4 regions of the Paenarthrobacter sp. NyZ202 genome follow, and region 1 is predicted to be linked to each of the others. Evidence: riboswitches for the same ligand, from Rfam matches in the RefSeq annotation. Region 1 holds a riboswitch; each other region holds the start of a gene.
What was found. A riboswitch is a leader RNA that binds a small molecule or an ion and turns the genes downstream of it on or off. The one in region 1 is predicted to bind cyclic di-AMP.
Positions count from the first base shown of each region.

Region 1 (5,205 bases):
TGAAGACACGAAGGTAGCCTCTCCCAATGCCTGCGAGGTGAGCTGTCGGATTCGGATGGGAGTCATCCGGCCGCTCCGCTTCAAGGAAGCTTTGCGACTTAACCCCTAGGCCTTCAAAAAAGGCCGGAAGTGGTTCCCCCGCCCCTGCCAGACGAATTTTGCGAACGGACCCTGGATGGTGGCAGAGCTAGGCAATCCACCCAAGTGCATCGGCTCCCTGGAAGCCGATGCGATTTAGACGGTACAACAGAAGTGCTTCAATGTCACATTCAGATCACGGGGCGTGTCACAAATGCGAGAGACGACCATCAGCTCTGGCTCAGAGCCAACCCATGGGGTCAACGACTTCGCCGTTGACCTGGACCTCGAAGTGGAGGTGGCAGCCGGTGGAGGCGCCGGTGGTGCCGCTCAGGGCAACAGTGTCTCCGCGGCTGACGGTCTGGCCGACCTTCACGCTGAACGACGACAAGTGGTTGTACGTGGTCTCGAGGCCGTTGCCGTGGTCTACCACCACGCGGTTGCCTCCACCGTACTCGTGCCATCCGGCGAACGTGACCTTGCCGGCTGCTGCCGCATGGACAGCGGTGCCGCACTGGGCCACAAAGTCCTGCCCGCGGTGGAAGTCGCCGGCGCCGCCCGTGAGCGGGCTGATGCGGTAGCCGAACGGAGAAGCCGTGCTGAGCGTGTCCAGCGGGCTGCCCAGGCTGCCGACGGATGAGGCACGCTGGATGCTCTCGGCCGACTGTGCACTCAGGAGCTGCTTGAGCTTTCCGTCAGGATCCGCCGCAGTAGCAACGGCTGCGCGGCTGAAATCGATCTTGGCCGACGCTTCCGCGGAAACCTCGGGCTGGCTGCCGCCCGCGACTGTCAGCGCGGCCTCGGTCTGGCCCGACTCGGAGGTGGCCATCACCGGGCTGGTGGCCGGCAGACCGACAGTCAGGGCAAGGCCGGTGGCGGCAAGCGCTACACCGGCTTTCTGCCCGACGCCACTGGCTGCGGCGAAGTCGGCAACCTGGCGCAACGGGCTCTTACGGCGGCGCACCTGACGCTGGGTGTCGCGGGGCCGGATCTCCGTTACGACGCGGGCTGGCCGCAGCTCAGTAGCGGGGCCGGTCGCGCGTCGGCGGCCCCTGGCGTTCTGCGATGTCAAACTCTGTTCCTCTCTGAAAAGCCTGCGAAGTTAGCTGTCGGATTCGGATCAGAGAGTTCAGACCCGGCCCGCACAAAGCGCACACGGCACACAGGTATCCCAGGAGGGACTTGCGTCAGTAGGCACTTCTGCTGCGGGCTTCACCCCAAGGCTGCTTCTTTAGACAGCCGCTTGTGGTTCCCCCGCCTCTGCCAGTGGTGGATGGCACACCTGATCTGCTGGCAGAGTTCGGCTCCAGATCAGGTAACGCTTTGGTATCAGCGCTAGTAGATAACTATAGGGGATTAAAGCCCGCAGTAATAAATTCGTTATCTACAGAAACGGGGCGTGGCGGAGCGAGCCCATACCACTTCCTGCGGAAAAGTGCAGGTCACACGCTGGCGCTGATCCCAAAGGTGAGATCCGCCACCCCGCCGGACGCACCGGACGGCGCCCCGGGCATGAGTTCAGTTGACGGCGACGAAGACGTGCGCTGCGACTTCCGGCGGCAGCTCCAAGGCGCCTTCGATACCGGGTACGCGGACCGAGATGTATTCACCCACGCGTTCGAGCGAGACGGCAGCGCCAGGGCGGATGCCGCCCTCGTCAAGCTGGGTCAGGAGCTCGGGCTCCACCTGGATGGGCTCGGCCAGGCGACTCACCACGACACGGGAGTCCGAAGCGTATCCGTCCATGGCCTGCAGGAGGTTGACATCACCGCGTTCCAGCGGCTGGCCACCCAACCCGCCCAGTGCTTCCAGGCCGGGAATCGGGTTGCCGTACGGAGATTCAGTGGGGTGTTCCAGGAGTTCGTAGAGCCTGCGCTCCACCCGCTCGCTCATGACGTGCTCCCACCGGCATGCTTCATCGTGGACGTAGGCCCAGTCCAGGCCGATCACGTCGGCAAGGAGGCGTTCAGCCAGGCGGTGCTTGCGCATGACCTCGGTGGCGCGCTTGCGGCCGACCTCCGTCAGTTCCAGGTGGCGGTCATTGGAAACAACCACCAGGCCGTCGCGCTCCATGCGGCCAATGGTCTGGGAAACCGTGGGGCCTGAGTGGCGGAGGCGTTCGGCGATGCGTGCGCGAAGAGCAACAATGTTCTCCTCTTCAAGCTCCAAAATGGTCCGAAGATACATCTCAGTGGTATCGATCAGATCCGTCATCCAGCTCAGCTCTCCTCGAACGCAGTTCTTGCGTAATCTCCACCGTACCGCGTCCCGGGCAAGTCCGTCGGTGCACAACCTCCGGCTCAGGAACGCCAAACCTTAGCCTAGCTTATTTGGAATTACTCTTGATAATTTCACTCTGCGACCGGGGCCTTCGGAGCCGGCGCCGTTCCACGTGGCGGACTATGACAACCGGAGGTTAGTGCCCGCCCTCCCCGTCAGGCAGAATTGGGGAGTCGAAGGGGCAGCTGATGCCACCTGCCACCTCCCCATCTTTGACCGAAACACATTGGAGCCACCGTGAGCGACAACAGCATCACCATTCCCGCCGACCTGCTGCCCAAGGACGGCCGCTTCGGTGCAGGACCGTCCAAGGTCCGCCCGGAACAAATAGAAGCCTTGTCCGCTGCAGCGAAGAACATCCTCGGCACCTCCCACCGCCAGGCTCCGGTCAAGAACCTTGTGGGCTCGGTCCGCGAGGGCCTCAGCCAGTTCTTCCGCGCGCCCGAGGGCTACGAGGTTGTCCTGGGTGTGGGCGGATCCACTGCGTTCTGGGATGTTGCTGCGTTCGGCCTGGTGGAGAAGAAGGCCCAGCACCTCTCCTTCGGCGAATTCGGTTCCAAGTTCGCTTCGGCCACCAACAAGGCCCCGTTCCTGGACGAGTCCTCCATCATCAAGTCCGAGCCCGGAACGCGTCCCGCGCCCAGGGCAGAGGCCGGCGTGGACGTCTATGCCTGGCCACAGAACGAGACCTCCACGGGCGTTGCCGCGACGGTCAAGCGCGTGGACGGCGCCGATGAGGGCTCACTGGTGCTGGTGGATGCCACCTCCGCTGCCGGCGGCCTCGACGTTGATGTTGCGGAGTCGGATGTCTACTACTTCGCACCCCAGAAGAACTTTGCCTCGGATGGCGGCCTGTGGCTGGGCCTCTTCTCCCCCGCTGCCCTGGAGCGGGCAGCCCGCATCAAGGCCGGCGGCCGTTGGATTCCCGACTTCCTGGATCTCCAGACGGCCATCGACAACTCCAAGCTGAACCAGACGTACAACACTCCGTCCCTGACCACCTTGGTCACCTTGGACGCGCAGGTCCAGTGGCTCAACAGCAACGGCGGCCTGGACTTTGCCAGCAAGCGCACGGCCGATTCCGCCAGCCGCGTGTACTCCTGGGCCGAAGCCTCCGAATACGCCACGCCGTTCGTCGCCAACGCCGAGGAACGCTCAAATGTCATTGCAACCATCGACTTCGACGATTCGATCGATGCCGCTGCCATCGCCAAGGTGCTGCGCGCCAACGGAATCGTCGACACCGAGCCTTACCGCAAGCTTGGCCGCAACCAACTCCGGATTGCCACCTTTGTTGCGATCGAGCCGGACGACGTTTCCGCCCTGCTGGCGAGCATCGACTACGTGGTCGGGGAACTGAAGAAGTAAGAGCACACAAAAGCGGCGCTGGCCAGGATCTCCCGGCCAGCGCCGCTTTTGTGTTTATGGGCGTCAGGTTTGCTGAGCGTCAGTTTTGCTGGCCTTGCGGCGCGGCTTCAACGTCCTCAAATGCCGTGTCCGGCTCGTCGGACTCGTCGTCGTCGTCTTCGTCCGACTCAGCCTGGACCGCCTCGTCCTCGGCTGCCTGGACCGACTCCTCGGAGATTTCGTCGGTGGACTCCTCCACCAGCGGCGTTTCATCTTCGGGCCGGACCCGTTTGGCCCAGGGCACCCACTCCGGCGCCAGGATGGAGTCGTCGGAGGGCAGGAGACCGAGTTCGCTGACGGTCACAACCTTGGAACGCGAATTGCGGGTCACCACTGCGAACCACTGCCAACCCCCATAACCGGGAAGCCTTGATTCGAAGAGGTGGGTCACCACGCGTTCACCTTCGGACTTTGCTCCCAGATGCTCACCGATCTCAGCCGGCTTTGCGATGGTCTGCACTGCCTCCCGGGCAACCCCGACGGCGGCAGCCAGGAAGGCGTCCGGCTTGCCTGTGCGCCACACCGGTACGCCTGCGCGCGGCTTGGCCGCGGCCGGCCTCCGCCCGGCGGCTGCCCCGTTTCCGGGAGCCGTCACGGTCCCAGGAGCCTGGCCGTCGGCAGCGGCGTCCACGGCGGTGGCCTGGACGTCCTCTCCGGACGTCGTGTCCTGCGCGGATTCCGATGTCATGGCGTTCCTAGGCTTCCAGCTCGTCGGCAACCTTGCGCAATGCCATGCCGATGGCCTTTGCCTTGTTGCCTTCGGGGTACTTGCCGGAGGACAACGTACCGGACAGGTTGTCCAGGACCGTCACAAGATCCTGCACCAGGGGTGCCAGATCCTTGGCGTTCATGCGCTTTGCCTTGGCAATGGAAGGAGTCTTGTCCAGGACACGCAGGCCCAGGGCCTGCGCGCCGCGGCGTCCGTCAGCCACGCCGAACTCCACACGCGTACCGGCTTTCAGCTCGGTGACGCCTGCGGGCAGGGACGTCTTGGGCAGGAAAACTTCCTGGCCGTCTTCGGCCGCGAGGAATCCGAAGCCTTTTTCCTTGTCATACCACTTGACCTTGCCGGTGGGCACCTAATCAACCTTCTTCGTTCTTGCAATGCGGAGACACGCCCAGCCACCACCGCATCCACAGGGTTCTGCGGGATCAGGAGTGACGGCTCGGTCCGTGTTGGTCTGTTCCTTCAAGGTTATCCTGCCTGGCCCCCTATTCCCGCTTCCCCGTGCCCGAACGCCGCCTGTCCCGGCCGGGCCACCGTCATGCCGGCGTCACAGTAGGCGCGGGATGCTGCGCTGACGGGGCGTGTGAAGTGGCCGCTGCTGCTAGCGTTGGGGTATGACTTCCCCGGGTTACCGCCGCCCTTTGACGATCATTGCCGCCGTGGTGGCAGTGCTTTCCATGGCCGCTGTCGGAGCCGTGATGGCCATTGCGTCC
Region 1 covers NZ_CP187556.1:1,039,636-1,044,840, reverse strand. Annotated here, with positions in the region: gene ACPFL9_RS05035 (C40 family peptidase) at 1-9, opposite strand, end outside; cyclic di-AMP (ydaO/yuaA leader) riboswitch at 14-173, opposite strand; gene ACPFL9_RS05030 (M23 family metallopeptidase) at 320-1,150, opposite strand; cyclic di-AMP (ydaO/yuaA leader) riboswitch at 1,155-1,394, opposite strand; gene ACPFL9_RS05025 (metal-dependent transcriptional regulator) at 1,597-2,292, opposite strand; gene serC (phosphoserine transaminase) at 2,596-3,726, shown strand; gene ACPFL9_RS05015 (DUF3027 domain-containing protein) at 3,806-4,453, opposite strand; gene ACPFL9_RS05010 (cold-shock protein) at 4,461-4,844, opposite strand; gene ACPFL9_RS05005 (hypothetical protein) at 5,107-5,205, shown strand, end outside.

Region 2 (5,205 bases), 1.3 Mb from region 1:
CTGGGATCGGCCTTGGGATTGAACTTCGTGGCCACCTTCATGTTCGCGTGCGTGGTCTTCGTCGCGGTGGCCATGTGGACCGAATCAAAGATCGCCCGACGCCGGGACGCTGCTGACGCTGCAAACGCACCGCAGGCGCCGGGAACACGGCCGCACAACGCCAACGATGCCGCGGAATCGGACGACGCGGCACGGGAGTAACCACCCCGCGTCACAGGATGGGGTTCAATGGCTGTATGGCGTTGAGTCCCCGCTCCAGCATCTGGCCCACAGTGCACCAGGAACGCCGCGCCCTTATTGACGACCTCCAGTCGCTGCCCGACCACCTCTGGAGGACACCATCATTGTGTCCAGGCTGGGATGTCCACGATGTCGTGGCCCACCTCGTGGATACGGCGAAGACCACCCGCTGGGGCTTCATCCGCCGCATGATCACCGCGCGCTTCGACTTCGATCGGGACAATGCCGAGGGTGTTGCCCGCGAGCGCACCCACGACCCGCAGGGCACGCTGCGGGCCTTTGGCGCTGCAGCCAGCCGGACGTCCGGACCGCCGGCAGCGCCGCAAACGCGGCTGGTGGAAGCATTCGTCCACGGCGAGGACATCCGTCGTCCGCTGGGTTTGTCCCGCAGCTACCCGCCTGCGCCGGTAGCCACCGCCCTCGGATACCAGGCGCGGACGACCACCGCAATGGGAGGCGGCAAGGAGTTCGCCACCGGATGGACGCTGGTGGCCACGGATACCGATTTCAGGCACGGGCACGGTCCTGAAGTGCAGGGGCCTGCCATCTCCCTGCTTCTGGCCGTCTCAGGACGGCCGGTAGCGGACAATGAACTCAGCGGACCCGGAGCCGCAGTGTTCCTGCAACGGTCCTGAACACACCACCACAGACAGCGAGGATGATCGATTGGCAAGCCAGGCCGGGCGCAAGGGGAAGCTGACAACATTGCTGTCTGCCGACGTCGAAGTTTCCGGGCTGACCGGCCGTATCCTCTGGACGGAGGGAACCCAACCGCCCCCTGCCATGGCACCTGGAGCGCCGCGGCCAGCCGGGCCTGCGTACATTTTGATCCACGGCATTGGAGTCTCCCACCGCTACCTCGCCCGGCTCCACGCGGTCCTGGCCGAGGGTGCCACCACGTACTCGCTGGACCTGCCCGGATTCGCCGGCACCCCCAAGCCCGACCACCAACTCTCCGTGGAGGACTATGGGCGGTACATCGCCGAGGCCCTCAAATCCAGCGGAATCGAGTCCTACGTCCTGGTGGGGCACTCGATGGGCGTGCAGTTCGCCATCGAGGCCGCCCTGTACGAGCCCGACCGCATCCGCCACCTGATCCTCATGGGGCCCGTGGTCGATTCCCGGCATAAGAACCTGCGACGCCAATCGCTGGCGCTCTTCCTGGACGGCCTCCTCAGGGAAAGCCCGACGTCCAACTGGATCGTGGTGTCCGACTACCTCCGCTGCGGTCCGCGCTGGTACCTCACCGAACTGCCGGTCATGATGGACTACCCCACTGAACAGCGCCTGTCGCACGTCAATGTGCCGGTGCTGGTTCTTCGTGGAAGCCGCGACCACGTGGCCGGACCTGAATGGTCGCTGCGCCTCTCGCGGGCGGTCCCGCACGGGCGGCTGGTGGAGATTCCGGGGGTGGGACACGTGGCCCAGCACATGCGCCCGAAGGCGGTTGCGGACGCCATCCGCAGCTTCGTGTCGGCAACATCTCCGCACACCTAGGATCGGGAGTACGACGACGGCAGGCGGCAGCGGCGCCCCTTGTTGCCTGCCGGACCACCCGGCTAGGCTGGCGGTGCAAGCATGATCATAAGGTTGCTTAGGAAGGCTTGACGATGACCAGCTATGACCCGGAAGACGACCCTCAGACCTTCGGCGCAAGTGGAGCAGCCGAACCCGACAGCATCCACGAAGACCCGGACCTGCGCCAGGACGAAGACAGCGATCCCGCAGCCTCAGCCAACCCTGACCCGGAGAACGGTAACGTGACCGGCCTTGAGCCGGGCGGCGGAGTTCCTCCCGGAGAAACCCCACCGGCCGAGGACAGCATGAGCATGGACCAGGGGCACGAGGAGTAGCGCTAAGACAACCGCAGGATCTCCCCGAGGTCATAATCTGCGGGCTCTTCCAGCTGTGAGTACGTACAGCTGGCAGGCGTCCGGTCCGGCCGCCACCTGCGGAACTGGGTGGTGTGCCGGAACCGGTCGCCCTCCATGTAGTCGTAGGCCACTTCGATCACGAGCTCGGGCCGCAGCGGTACGAACGAGAAGTCCTTGCCCGCACTCCACCGGCTTTGGGCGCCCGGCATCCTCGAATTGACCGCGGCCCCCGCTTCCTGGCTGGCCCACTCGCCCCACGGGTGGTCGCCGATGTCCACTTTGTAAGGCTCCAACTCCTCCACGAGCGCCTTCCGTTTTGCCATGGGGAAGGACGCCACCACTCCCACATGATGGAGCTTGCCGGAATCGTCATGGAGGCCCAACAGCATGGACCCGACAACGTCCGCCGTTTTGTGCCACCGGAACCCGGCCACCACGCAGTCCGCTGTCCGTTCATGCTTGGTCTTGAACATCACCCGCTTGTTCGGCTGGTAGGTGCCGTGGAGCGGCTTGGACAACACGCCGTCGAGCCCTGCTCCCTCAAGCTGCACGAACCATTCCTGAGCCCGCTCCAAGTCGGTGACCGCAGGCGTCACATAGACCGGCGGTTCGGCCGCGGCAAGCGCGTCTTCCAACGCCGAGCGGCGCTCACTGAACGGTTTGCCGGTGAAGTCTTCGTCACCGAGGGCAAGGAGGTCGAACCCCACGAAGGAGGACGGCGTTTTCTCTGCGAGCATCCGGACCCGGCTGTCGGCTGGGTGGATGCGCTGCTGCAGGCCCTCAAAGTCCAGCCGGTTGCCGGAGATGAGAATGATCTCGCCATCCACCACGCACTTCTCCGGCAGGTTTTTCTTCAGCGCCTCCACGAGTTCAGGGAAGTAGCGGGTCATGGGTTTCTCGTTGCGGCTGCCCAGGATGATGTCATCCCCGTCCTTGAACACGATGGTCCGGAACCCGTCCCATTTGGGTTCATAGTGCCCGACATCCGGGATGTTCGGGACGGACTTGGCGAGCATGGGCGAAATGGGCGGCATCACGGGAAGATCCATAGCTCATGTCTACCGGCCCGCACCTGCCCAAAGCTAGGGTGCAATCCCCTATGTGCATAAACAGGGCACTCCCGGGCGGACCCCGAAGGGTAGGCGCCGCGGACCCGTACCACCCTTAGGCGTTCCGTCCGTTACATTAATGTGACTTTACTTCCGTGCTCCTGTACCTTCGAAGGGCGACCCGAATCTCCGCTGGGCCGCTTCCGGGCTGACGCCGAGCTCTGCCGCATCCCGGAATCCGCCAGATCCGCGGCAGAGACGGGGGACCCAGAGTTCCCGGGCCTGTTCTCCGCAGGCCCTTGGGGTGAAGCCGCCATGCGCGGCCGGACGGCCTCGTCCGAACCCGACAGCTAACCTCGCAGGCGTTGAGAGGCAAACACCATGTCCCCAACCATGGATCAGCCGCGCCGTGCCCCAGGGGCCGCCGAGCGCACCAAGCCAACCGGACGCCGTCGGGCCCAACCCAGCGGACAGGTCACCGGTGAAGAAACCACGACGGCGGCACCCGCCACCGCGGCCACTCCTACCCAGGCGCCCATGACGCGCGCGGCGGCCCGCGCGGCCGAGCGCGCAGCACAGGCGGTTCTGGCTGCGGAAACTGCCGGCGCCCCCGCCAGCGGTCCCGCTGCTGCGGAAGCAGAGCCCCGGACTGCCGCCATCCCTGCCGTCCCTGTGCCCACCCGCGCCGAATCCACCACACCCGGACCGCCAACATCGGCGATCCCGGTCATCGCCGCACCCGTCGAGCCGGGACCTGCCCCCGAACCCGCTACCGCGGCGATCCCGGTCATTGCCGCACCCGTCGAGCCGGGACCTGCCCCCGAACCCGCTACCGCGGCGATCCCGGTCATTGCCGCACCCGGCGCCGAGCCCGGCGTCGAACCTGTCCCCGAACCCGCTACCGCGGCGATCCCGGTCATTGCCGCACCCGGCGCCGAGCCCGGTGTCGAACCTGTCCCCGCCCAGCCCAAAGCGGCAGGCACGGCAAAAACAGTAGGCACGGCAAAAACAGCCGCAGCAGCAGCTACGGCCGCGGCCGGCCTGTCCAGCCGCAGCGCTGCCCGCGCCGAAGCGGCAGGCCACGCACAAGCTCGAAGCGAAAGCACCCACTCGGCCGGCGCATCCGCCTTTGGATCCCTGGGCGCGTCACCATTCACCCGGGAGCCCCACAACGCCCTGACCAAGGCCGCCTCCGTGAAAACCATGGGCCAGCGCATGGCGGTGGTTGCCGGTGCCCTGGGGCTTGTGCTGACGGTCGGCACGGTGAGCCAGGCCTGGGAGCTGCCGCTGATCGGTCAGGAAACACCCGCGCAGGAGGCTGACGGTACTGCATCCGGCAACGGCAATGGACGCCATACCGGCACCGCTTCCCCCGCGCCGAGCCCGTCGTACTCCACGGCGTCGGCAGCATCCCAGACGGCAACCGCCGCGGATCAGGCGCCGGCCGACCCCACGCAGTCGGCACCGGAGGCACCTGCCGCAGTGTCGCCGTCGTCCGTTCCCGTTCCGTCGGTATCACTGGCGGCGCCGAAATGGGTACCGTCCACAACCCCGTCGGCCGTGGTGCCGGTGCCAGGAGTGACCACTCCGGCTCCGGGCCAGCCCGCGCCGCCGTCGGATGCGGTCACTGCGCCGACCCCCACCCCCACACAGACGCCGGCACCCACCGTCACGCCTACTCCCACGCAGACGCCAACGCCCACGCCGACCCAGACCCAGAAGCCGAGGCCCAGCAACGACCCAAAAGCGGGCAGCGCCCCGGCCACCAATGACCCGTCCCTGAGCGTGGACGGGCTGCTGGACCTCGCCAAGGAGGCGCTTAAGTGAGCACCCGCATGCCCCGGACCACCACGCACATCGGCTGGCACGGCCGTTACTGCAGCAGCAGCCGTACGGCAACGTTCCGGCGGCGGATGGGCCGCTGGAGCTGCCAGCGGCTCCGGCGATCAAGATAGCTTCGCTAAAGACAGAGGGCAGGCTCCCGTTGCGGGTGCCTGCCCTCTGTCTTCTTTGATGAAATCAGACTGCCGTATGCAGCGTGT
Region 2 covers NZ_CP187556.1:4,203,007-4,208,211, forward strand. Annotated here, with positions in the region: gene ACPFL9_RS19435 (hypothetical protein) at 1-201, shown strand, start outside; gene ACPFL9_RS19440 (maleylpyruvate isomerase family mycothiol-dependent enzyme) at 237-875, shown strand; gene ACPFL9_RS19445 (alpha/beta fold hydrolase) at 937-1,737, shown strand; gene ACPFL9_RS19450 (DUF6480 family protein) at 1,851-2,093, shown strand; gene ACPFL9_RS19455 (ATP-dependent DNA ligase) at 2,096-3,163, opposite strand; cyclic di-AMP (ydaO/yuaA leader) riboswitch at 3,393-3,542, shown strand; gene ACPFL9_RS19460 (hypothetical protein) at 3,545-4,990, shown strand; gene ACPFL9_RS19465 (MFS transporter) at 5,183-5,205, opposite strand, start outside.
Region 2: another riboswitch for cyclic di-AMP. It lies ahead of ACPFL9_RS19460 (hypothetical protein); the one in region 1 lies ahead of ACPFL9_RS05030 (M23 family metallopeptidase).

Region 3 (5,205 bases), 590 kb from region 1:
CCGGCACCCTGTACCTGCCAACCACCGGAGCCACATGCCGGAGGAGCTTCAGCGGGGTTTTGTTGGTTATGGAGAACCGTGGATCTTCCGTAAGCCCCCGGATCAGCGCCGCGGAGCGGGCCTCCATGATGTCGAACACACGCGGCACGATGGACCGGCCCACCCGGCTGCGCACAACGGACGTGAGATCGAAGAAGATCCGCTGCCCGGCCTCGTAGTACGGCGAAGGACCGGAACGCGGATGGGGAACGTCGAAACCGGCAGTCCGGGCAACGCAGGAAGCGATCAGCCGTATCCCGGCCAGTCCCATGGGTGTCAGGGGACGGGTCAGTCCCTGTGCGAGGCTGAAGTTCAGGAAAGCGTGCTCTCCAGGGGTGCCTGGCTTCCTGGTGAACAGTGGATACAGCGTGGTGATGGGCCTTGCCTGCGTCAGCCACAAGGTGCCGGTTTTGTCGATGGCCCATTCCGTGTCCTGCGGGGCAGAGTAGTGCTCCTCCACCCGTTGCCCCAGCAGCGCCAGCTCCTGGATCCGGGAGTCACTGAGGCACTGTTGGGGAGGGTTGTCCGGCAGGGTGGCCTCGATCCGTTCCGTGCCGCCGCCGGGTACCGATCGGATTTCCACCCGACGATCACCGAGGGTCCGTTTGAGGATGCTCCGGGTTTGGACATCGACGATGTACTGGTCCGGATTGACCGCTCCCGACACCACGGCCTCGCCGAGCCCGGGGCTTGCGTCGATGACTGCCTCCCGCCGGCGGCCTGTCACCGGGTTGGCAGTGAACATCACCCCGGCGGCCGCGGAGTCGATCATTTGCTGCACCACCACCGCGAGGGTCACCGTTGAGTGGCTGATTCCGTTGGTGGTCCTGTAGCTCACGGCCCGGTCGGTCCACAGCGAAGCCCAGCATCTGCTCACTGCATCAACGACGTTGTCCACCCCCACGACGTTCAGGAAGGTGTCCTGCTGGCCGGCGAAGCTCGCAAACGGCAAATCTTCCGCGGTGGCCGAGGAACGGACCGCGACAGGAGCGTCTCCGCCCAGGGCCAGATAGGAACTTCGCAGTTCGGCGACCACATCAGGAGGGATTCCCGCCTCCCGTATCAGCGATCGCGCGCGGGCCGCCAAGGAGTTCAGTTCGGCTGTGGCCCGCTGGCCGGACGTGTCCCGCTGGCCGGACATGGACTGCTGGCCGGACGTGGACTTAGCCGCAGCATCCAAGGCCTCAAGAACATCCTCCAGGCCGGTTGACGCGAGGGAATGCCTGTACGCGGCTGTCTTCAGGCAAAACCCTGAAGGCACGGGGAACCCGGCGGCAAGCAACTCCCCCAGGTTTGCCGCCTTGCCTCCGACTTCTGCGAGCATCCCAGCCCGGATCCGGTCCAGCGGCACAACGTACGTGCGTCCACCAGTTCCTGGTTGCCGGTTCCGTTCCTGGCTGCTCATGTGAAGGGCGGCGCTGCTTTAGGCTGTGCCAAGCATGGGACCGAACTTGGCGCGGTCGGCGAGCCTGGGATCTTCCCTATCCGGAACCACCAGCACGGGCCCCTTGGCATGGTGCAGGACGCCGTCCGAAGTGGAGCCCAGAAGCATGCCGGCAAATCCACCCCGTCCGCGGGTGCCCAGGACCACGAGCTCAACACTGCGGCTGGCCTCCACCAGGACGTCAACGGGTGCGCCGTCCCGGAGGTCCGTCTCCACGGTCAGCCGGGGGAAGTGGCTCCGCAGCCACGCTACCCCAGCGTCCAGTTGCACCTTGATGTCCGCGAAGAGGGCATCGCGATCAAGCGGCGCAGGCACCCAGGCCAGCGATCCGCTGTACTGCGGAACTGCGCAAATGACGCGGAGGCTGGCGCCCATCCGCTCCGCTTGTTCAGCGGCTTCCAAAACCGCGACCCGCGCCTGCTCCGAACCATCCACGCCCACGACGACCACATTCTCCACCGTCCGCGGACCGGCCTTGGCGTGTTCGGCCTTGATGTGTTTGTCCTCGGTGTTCTCGCCCAAGCGGTCCGCGCAGTAGAGCGGCACAGTAACGGTAGGGCATTTAGCATGGGCAGGCAGCGCGCTGCTCACGGAGCCCAGGAGGCGCCCGACGAACCCGCCACGCCCGCGGCTTCCGAAGACCAGCAGCTCCGCCTCCGCGGACAGGTCCAGCAGGACACCGGCCGCGTCTCCGTTCTCAACGGAAGCGTCGACATCGATGGAGTAGCCGGAAACCTTGTCCATGGCCTGTTTGACGATCGCCTCGGCACCCTCCCGGATCACGGAGTCGTCCACTGTGGCGTACCCGCCGTCCAAGCCCGAAGCAGCAAAGATCGGCACCGAGTAGGCGGTGACGATGTGGAGCGGGCGCTGCCGGCGTTCAGCTTCCCGGGCGGCCCAGACCAAGGCGCACTGACCGTGCTCCGAACCATCCACGCCGACGACGATTCCTCCTGGTGCTGCCACCGGGTCCTCACCGTCCCGGGTGTGGTCAACGTGTCTGCCGTGCTGGTCCATTGGGGGCCTGCCTCTCCACCTGCTGCTTGATGTTCCGGCCATTCTGCCAGAGGTTCCAGCTATCGATGGACCTCGTGACAGGCTTGCCTGCGGCCGGGGCCGGGGAAGCCCTTGGGATTCCCCTTCCAATCCCAACTATTCTCGGTTGGCATGGCCGAATCAAGGCGACGTTGGGCTATGTGCATAACGGTCCGGGCTCGGTTTCGGGGTCCAGCCAGTGCCCGCAGCCAGGCTCCTTGATGCGGCCAAAATGACTACAAAAAACACGCTGTGGCGGAGGCTATCCACGACACAAAAAGTTGGGTAATGTTCGAGTCACCGAATGGCCGGCAAGCGTGTTCCAGCACACATACCGGCCATTTACTTGCGACCGCTTGGGGACCCGGACGCAACCCATGCCATGCCCGCGGGCACACAGTCAAGGAGGAACCAAGCAGTGCACCTCACGCCTGATTCCGGCACGGAACGGACCACCACCGTGGTCATCGGCGCCGGGCTTTCCGGGTTGGCTGTGGCCAGCGAACTGAGCCGTCATGGCGTCGGCTCAATCGTGGTGGACAGTCTCATGGGAACACCTTCCCCGGCAACGGCGTCCCTTCATACCGGCATGCTGCCCCGCTGCGATGTTTCCGACCCCGCTGCCATGCAGGAACGCAACGAAATCCTCCGGCACTTGCGCAACTACGCAGCGAGCCATCACTTGGATGTCCGCAGCACTACCCGCGCCGTGCGCCTCGATTTCCTGGGCAGCGAGCCACAACCGGCCTATGGCCAAGTGGCGGACCTTGGCAGCACCCGCACCGGCCTATCCCCGGTCGAAACCCGGAAATGGGCGGTCCATACCCCGGACGGCATCCTTCTGGCCGACCACATCGTGGTCACGCGCTGTGCCCAGAGCCAGTTGCGCAGGATGCTCGCGGACCTTGGAATCAGCATCGGCCAGAACCTCGTGGCCGCCATGCGGGCGGTAGGCATGCACCTGGTGGGCGTGGGCGAACTCGTGACCCCCACCCCCAAGGAAGTACTTCGGCAGGCCAAAGCCGTGGGCCAGGCCATCTCGGCGAGGGTGGCCCTTCCGGCCTCACCGGGCGTTGCCCTCGCCTGAAACGCCTTCCAACCAGACAACAAAAGCCGGCACCCTCGGGACGTTGAGTCCCGGAGATGCCGGCTTTTGGGTGAAGCGTGAGGCTTAGGCGCCTGCGCGTACGTAGGTCAGGGGGCCCGTTGCGGTCAGCCAGCTGATGGGGTGGATGCCCGTCTGGTTGCCGTTGATGCCACCGCTGATGGCCTGGCCGTTGCCGATGTAGATGGCAACGTGGCCGGACTGGACGATCATGTCGCCCGGCTGCGGGTCGCTGACTACCTTGCCGTAGTTCAGGAACTGCATGGGAGCGAGATCGCCAACCCGGATACCTGCAGAGCCGAGGGCCTTTTCAACCATGGCGGTGCAGTCCTGGAAGATGCCGATCTGCGCGTAGGCCGAGGCAACCATGGCGGCGTTGACGCCACCGGCGGCCGGAGCTGCGGCAGCAGGAGCGGCAGGAGCCGGAGCGGTTGCAGTGGCGGTAGCCGTGGCCTTGGCCGGGGCGGCAGCGGTGGTGGCTGCAGCCTTCTTGGGTGCCGGCGCAGGAGCCGGTGCCGGCTTTTCGATGACCGGTGCTGCTACGGAAGCAACCGCCGGACGCTCGAAGTTGACGGTAGCCGTTGCAGCGGCGGTGACAACCTTGTTGGGAGCCTCGGAAACCGTCTGCGCCACCGTGGCGGGGCTGGAGTCGCGCTCCACCGGTGCCTGTGCCGGGGTTTCCGCGGCGTGGGCGGCGATGGAACCGGTCAGGACCAGGCCCGACGCGGCGGCGATAACAGCAGCCTGGCGGCCTGCGCCCGATGCGTTGCTGGCAACAGCCTTGGAGATTGAGATGAACGGATTGGGACGTACGCTGTCCGCCTTACGACGGCCGCGAAGAATGCGTGAAGACATGAAAAAGCCTCTCCCGATGCCTGCGAGGTTAGCTGTCGGATTCGGATGGGAGTCACCCGGCCACTGTCTCCCGCCATGCAGCGGAAGCTTCGTGACTTCACCCCAAGGTCAGCTTCAAAAGCTGACCAAAATGGGTTCCCCGTCTCTGCCGTAGGTATGTCTGCGAACGGATTCCAGCCTGCGGCAGAGCTAGGCAATCAGGCCGGAAGTGCCCCGTACATGGATCGGGCACAGGTACTACCGTACGCGATGATCACACCAAAGTCACATTTGAGTAACGAGAAGTTTGGTTTTGGCGTGTCGCAGTAACCGATCCGAGACCTTCGACGCTAGGTAGAAAACCCCGTTATTCTGCGGATTTTTCGGCATCGGCGCTGTCGGTGGGCGCCAACTTCCGACGCGCCGTAACGGCCAGGAAGATCACGAGGCCAACCGCAACAACAGCCAGCCCGACGATGCTCCAGGGAAACGGCTGGGACTCCGCGGGGGCAGCCTCGTTGCCGCTGGTACCAGGTGCTGACGTGCCTGCCGAAGGGACCGACGCTGCCGGTGCGGACGCCGACGGTGACGCCACCGCCGAGCCGCCTGCCGCCGTCGTACTTCCGCTGGCGGCCGTGAAGGAAAAGGTGCCCTCGATCGGGTGGGAGTCGGAGCTGACCACGCGCCACGTGACCGTGTATTGGCCAGCCGGCGCGCCGGGGCGAAGCTTCTGCACCGCTTGGTTGTC
Region 3 covers NZ_CP187556.1:446,373-451,577, reverse strand. Annotated here, with positions in the region: gene ACPFL9_RS02215 (PEP/pyruvate-binding domain-containing protein) at 1-1,444, opposite strand, end outside; gene ACPFL9_RS02210 (universal stress protein) at 1,463-2,500, opposite strand; gene ACPFL9_RS02205 (FAD-dependent monooxygenase) at 2,937-3,605, shown strand; gene ACPFL9_RS02200 (NlpC/P60 family protein) at 3,690-4,478, opposite strand; cyclic di-AMP (ydaO/yuaA leader) riboswitch at 4,482-4,645, opposite strand; gene ACPFL9_RS02195 (copper resistance CopC family protein) at 4,825-5,205, opposite strand, start outside.
Region 3: another riboswitch for cyclic di-AMP. It lies ahead of ACPFL9_RS02200 (NlpC/P60 family protein); the one in region 1 lies ahead of ACPFL9_RS05030 (M23 family metallopeptidase).

Region 4 (5,205 bases), 220 kb from region 1:
CCCGTGGACCGCTCCCTCTCCAACGGCGACTACCGCTTGGTGGCAGTGGAAACGGCATACGGAGATGTCATTGTCACCGGCCTGCCGCTGGCGGACAAGCAAAGCGCGGAGGCGTCGCTGGTGTGGACCATGGTGTTCGTGTCGCTGGGAGGACTGGCGTTGATCGGACTGGCCGGTACCGTCATCATCCGCAGGACCATGCGGCCCTTGGAGCAATTGTCCGACGTCGCCACCAAGGTCTCCCGCCTGCCCCTCGACGCCGGCGAGGTGGCTTTGGCGGTACGGGTACCTCAGGGGGCGGCCCACCCCGGCACGGAAGTGGGCAGCGTGGGCCATGCCCTGAACCAGATGCTCGACAACGTCGCCAGTGCCTTGGAAGCGCGGCAGGCAAGCGAAACCAAGGTGCGCCAGTTCGTGGCGGACGCCTCACACGAGCTCCGCACACCGCTCACCGCAATCCGCGGATACACCGAGTTGCTTCGCATGACCGAGAACTTCACCGAGGACGGCCGGAAGTCCCTGGCCCGCGTCCAGAGCCAGTCGGAACGCATGACAGCCTTGGTCGAAGACCTGCTCCTGCTCGCCAGGCTGGATGAAGGACAAGCGTTGAAGGTCTCGGATGTCGACCTCACCCAGTTGGTGATCGAAACGGTCAGCGACGAGAAAGTGATGGCGCCGGACCACCACTGGAAGCTGCGGCTGCCCGACGAACCAGTCACCGTGCGCGGGGACGCGACACAGCTCCACCAAGTGCTGGCCAACCTGCTCTCCAATGCACGCAAGCACACGGATGCCGGGACAACGGTGGAAACCGGCGTCATGCTGTCCAACGACGGCGGCGCTGTGGTGACCGTGACAGACAACGGGCCTGGTATTCCGGGGGATTTCCAGGCGCGCATCTTCTCCCGTTTTGCCAGGGCAGACGCCGCGAGGTCAGGCTCCGAAGGGACCTCGGGACTGGGCCTTTCCATCGTGGAGTCCATCGTGCGCGCACACGGCGGTACCGTGGACGTCACATCCCGGCCCGGGCGCACCGAGTTCGCCCTCCGCCTCCCTCTGGGGAGCGCCGCACGCCTGTAACAAAATGGGCAAGGCGACGCACCGCCGTCGTGATCTCTGTTACCCAAATGTGACTTAAGCCGATTCGTCCTGTACCGTCGAAAGGGTGGGTCGCCCCAACCTGACCCACACCCGGGATGCGCCGAGCTCTGCCACTTCCCGGAGTTCCGTTCTCACCCAAAGGCAGAGACGGGGGACCCAGAGTCTCCGGGCCCGTGCATAGATTGCCGGCCCTTGGGGTGAAGCCGCTGCTGCACGCGCGGCCGGATGACCTCATCCGAACCCGACAGCTAACTCCGCAGGCGCTGAGAGGTAATCACACATGTCTGAATTGAACGATCAGACGCGCCCTTCCGCGCGTCACCGTGACGATCACAACGCTCCGCTGACCAAATCGCAGGCTGTCCTGAAGGACGCTGCCCGCCGTGGCAAGACCGGTCAGCGCATGTCCGTAGTAGCCGGCGTCGTGGCTGCCGCGCTGGGCGTTGCATCCCTGGGCACCGCCGCAAACGCTGCCTTCAACCTCCCGGAACTGAGCCAGGCCGCCGAAACCCAGGCCAACGCCCAGGTCAGCACCAACAAGGCTGCCGAGATCGCTGCTTCGATGGACGCTGCTGCCGCCCGGGGCGCAGCTGACCGTGCAGCCGCAGACAAGGCCGCTGCCGAACAGGCTGCCGCAGAGAAGGCCGCCGCCGACAAGGCCGCGGCTGAAAAAGCTGCTGCGGAGCAGGCCGCTGCTGCCCAGGCCGCAGCCGAGAAAGCCGCCGCTGATGCTGCGGCCAAGCAGGCCACCGATGCCGCAGCCGCCGAGAAAGCCGCCGCAGCTGCCGCTCCCAAGGCCATCGACGACCCCGCCGCCGCAAAAGCCTACGCTGCCAGCATCCTGGCAAACTACGGTTGGGGCGCCGGCGAGATGGTCGCCCTGAACACGCTCTGGGAGAAGGAATCGAACTGGCGAACCACGGCCACCAACCCTTCCAGTGGCGCCTATGGGATCGTCCAGTCACTGCCGGCAAGCAAGATGGCCACTGCGGGCGCCGACTGGCAGACCAACTACCAGACCCAGATCAAGTGGGGCCTGAACTACATCAAGGAACGCTACGGCTCGCCTTCCGCAGCCCTCGCCTTCCACTTGGCCAACAACTGGTACTAAGCCAGGCCTGAGCCAGAGCGCCGGTCCGCACCATTCCTTCTAAAACGAACGGTGCGGACCGGCGCTTTTTCATCCCCTGAATCTGTGCCCGGCAGGTTTATGCCCCGGCAGCTAGGCTTCAGCCTCCGCAGCGCGTCTGACGGCAGCGACGGATGCGGCGACATCGTCCGCATCCGTGGACCAGTTGCTCACGGAGATGCGCAGGATGTCACGGCCATGCCACACCGAACCGGACATCCACACCACCCCTTCGGCCATGACTCTCTGCGTGACCCGGCGGGTACGTTCATCGCTGCCGAAACTGACCGACACCTGGGTGAACACCACGTCGTTCAGGATCTCGACCCCGGGGATTGCAGACAGCCCCTCGGCCAAGGCCCTGGCGTTTGCCGCCAGCTTCTCCACCATTGCGATCGTCCCGGACCGCCCCAACGAGCGGAGTGCAGCCCACACCGGGATGCCCCTGGCACGGCGGGAAAGCTCCGGCACTTTCTCGTGCGGGTCGCCGGGGCCGTGGTCATCTGCGGGCAGGTAGCTGGCATGTACACCGAAAGTCCGGCGCATGACATCCGGCCGGGACACGATGGCCAGGCCTGAATCGTAGGGGACATTCAAGGTCTTGTGAGCATCGGTAGCCCAGGAATCCGCGGTTTCCAGCCCCGGCAGGTACTTGCCCAGCTCCGGGCTGACTGCCGCCCACAATCCGAAGGCACCGTCAACGTGGACCCAGGCGCCTTTCCCGTGGGCCAAGCGCACCGCCTCCTGGACGGGGTCGAAGGCACCTGAATGGATGTTTCCCGCTTGCAAGCACACGATCGCCGGGCCTGGCTGCCCGTCCATGGCGGCTGCCAATGCCTCCGGGATGATGCGTCCCTGGTCATCCACGTCCACCGGCGTGCAGTTTCCCAAGCCAAGATAACGGACCACCAGGTCGATGACCTCGTGCCGTTCCCGGCCAACAAACACCGTGACGCGCGGTCCTCCTGCGAGCCCCAAAGTGGCCAGGTCCCACCCCGCCTGCTCCAACACGTACTGGCGCCCTGCTGCCAGCCCCACGAAGTTGGCCATCGTCGCCCCGGTGGTGAAGCCGACGTCGGAGTTTTCCGGAAGGTGCAGCAAGTCCAGCAACCAGGCCGCCGCAGACTCCTCAATGGCCGCAGCAGACGGCGTCGCGAACCGCAGTCCGGTGTTTTGGTCCCATGCGCTGACCATCCAGTCGGCTGCGAGGGCTGCCGGTAGGGTCCCGCCAATCACCCAGCCGAAGAACCTGCCGGACTGCATGGCCATCAGGCCCGGCTCCGCCACCGCAACGAGCTCATCGATCACCGCTGCCGGGTCGGTGGGGCCCTCCGGGAGCGGGGAACCAAGCTTGGCCGCAACCTGGTCGGCATCCATGGTGGGGCGGACTGAACGCGTGGGCACTGATGCCAGCCACTGCTTGGCGTGCGCAACCGCCCGCTCCAGTGCTGCATCGTACGCCTCCGGCAACGCAGACATGGGCACAGCCTACGCCGGACGCCCCGATTGGAACAGAGCTATAGCGTCAGGGTGATCAGGTGTCCGCCGTCGATGTCCTTGACGGCCTTGACCGTCACCGCCGAGTAGTTGGGAATCCGCCACATTCCGGGCTCCAGCGCCCCGCCGGCATCACCAACCACGACCGTCCGCATGCCTGCTGCGCGGGCTGCGGCAATGCCTGCGGGCGCGTCTTCGAAAACCACGACGTCGGCCGGTTCCGCGCCCAGCAGCTCCGCGGCTTTGAGGTATCCCTCCGGGTGCGGTTGCCGCGCGTGACAGCCTCGGCGGTCACCGCCGTCGTGGGCATGGTCAGCCCGGCGGCCTGCATGCGGATGTCGGCCAGTACCCGATCGGCGGACGTCACCAGGGCGATCGCGTCGTCTGGCAGGGCTTTCAGGAGGGTCTCGGCGCCGGGCAGGGCAATGATGCCGTCCGTGCGGTTGCGTTCCATCTCGCCCAATTCCGCTGTGAGGGCCACGACGTCGGCCCCTTCCGGTGCGTAGCGTCTGATGGTGTCACCGGCCTGGACGCCATGGGACGTCCGCAGAATCTCGTTGTAATCCAGCCGGTAACGCTCCGCGAATTCAAGCCAGACCTGCTCCACGATTGCCGTGGAATCAACCAGTGTTCCGTCCATGTCGAAGAGGACTGCGCGGACGGCAAGGCTCTGTTGTGAATGTGATGGCTGCGCGGCAGGAAGGCTCATACGTCCATCCTGCCGCACAGCGGGCTTGCGGTGCTTGGCGTCGGCTCAGCCGTTCGGGCGCTGGGGTAAGTACTGGACCGCCCACCTGTTGCCGTCGGGATCGGCGAAATAGACAAAGTGTCCCCAGTCCTGGATGTCGATGTCGCTGACATCCACACCGTTTTCCTTGAGCTGCGCATGTGCCTTGTTGATGTCGGCCACCACAACTTGCAGATTCGGTGCGGAGCCTGGAGGGGCGTCAGTGAGGCCTTCTCCGATGGCGATGGAGCAGGCCGATCCGGGCGGGGTGAGTTGGACAAAGCGGATGCCGTCGGTGGGACGCTCATCGAAATCGGCGTTGAAACCGACTTTGTTGACGTAGAAATCCTTCGCGCGATCGACGTCGGACACAGGGACAAACACCAGTTCAAGTTTCCAGTCCATGCGCCACAGGCTAACGGGGCAGGGTGGAAAGCGGTAGGGGTGGCGCCGTTAGCCCGCGATGCCGTAGAGGCGGTCGCCCGCGTCGCCGAGACCCGGGACGATGTAGGACTTCTCGTTGAGCTTCTCATCGATCGAGGCAAGCACGATCTTCACGTTCTTGTCTGCCAGTTCCTCTTCGAGCTTGGACAGGCCCTCCGGAGCGGCCAGCAGACAAATGCAGGTGACGTCGGAGGCCCCGCGCTTGAACAGGAATTTGATGGCTTCGCGCAGCGTGCCACCGGTAGCGAGCATCGGATCCAGGACGAACACCTGTCGGCCGGTCAGGTCCTCGGGGAGGCGTTCGGCG
Region 4 covers NZ_CP187556.1:821,422-826,626, reverse strand. Annotated here, with positions in the region: gene ACPFL9_RS04020 (HAMP domain-containing sensor histidine kinase) at 1-1,080, shown strand, start outside; cyclic di-AMP (ydaO/yuaA leader) riboswitch at 1,215-1,376, shown strand; gene ACPFL9_RS04015 (hypothetical protein) at 1,382-2,212, shown strand; gene ACPFL9_RS04010 (pyridoxal phosphate-dependent decarboxylase family protein) at 2,324-3,709, opposite strand; partial or broken gene ACPFL9_RS04005 (HAD-IA family hydrolase) at 3,748-4,436, opposite strand; gene ACPFL9_RS04000 (glyoxalase superfamily protein) at 4,482-4,859, opposite strand; gene upp (uracil phosphoribosyltransferase) at 4,908-5,205, opposite strand, start outside.
Region 4: another riboswitch for cyclic di-AMP. It lies ahead of ACPFL9_RS04015 (hypothetical protein); the one in region 1 lies ahead of ACPFL9_RS05030 (M23 family metallopeptidase).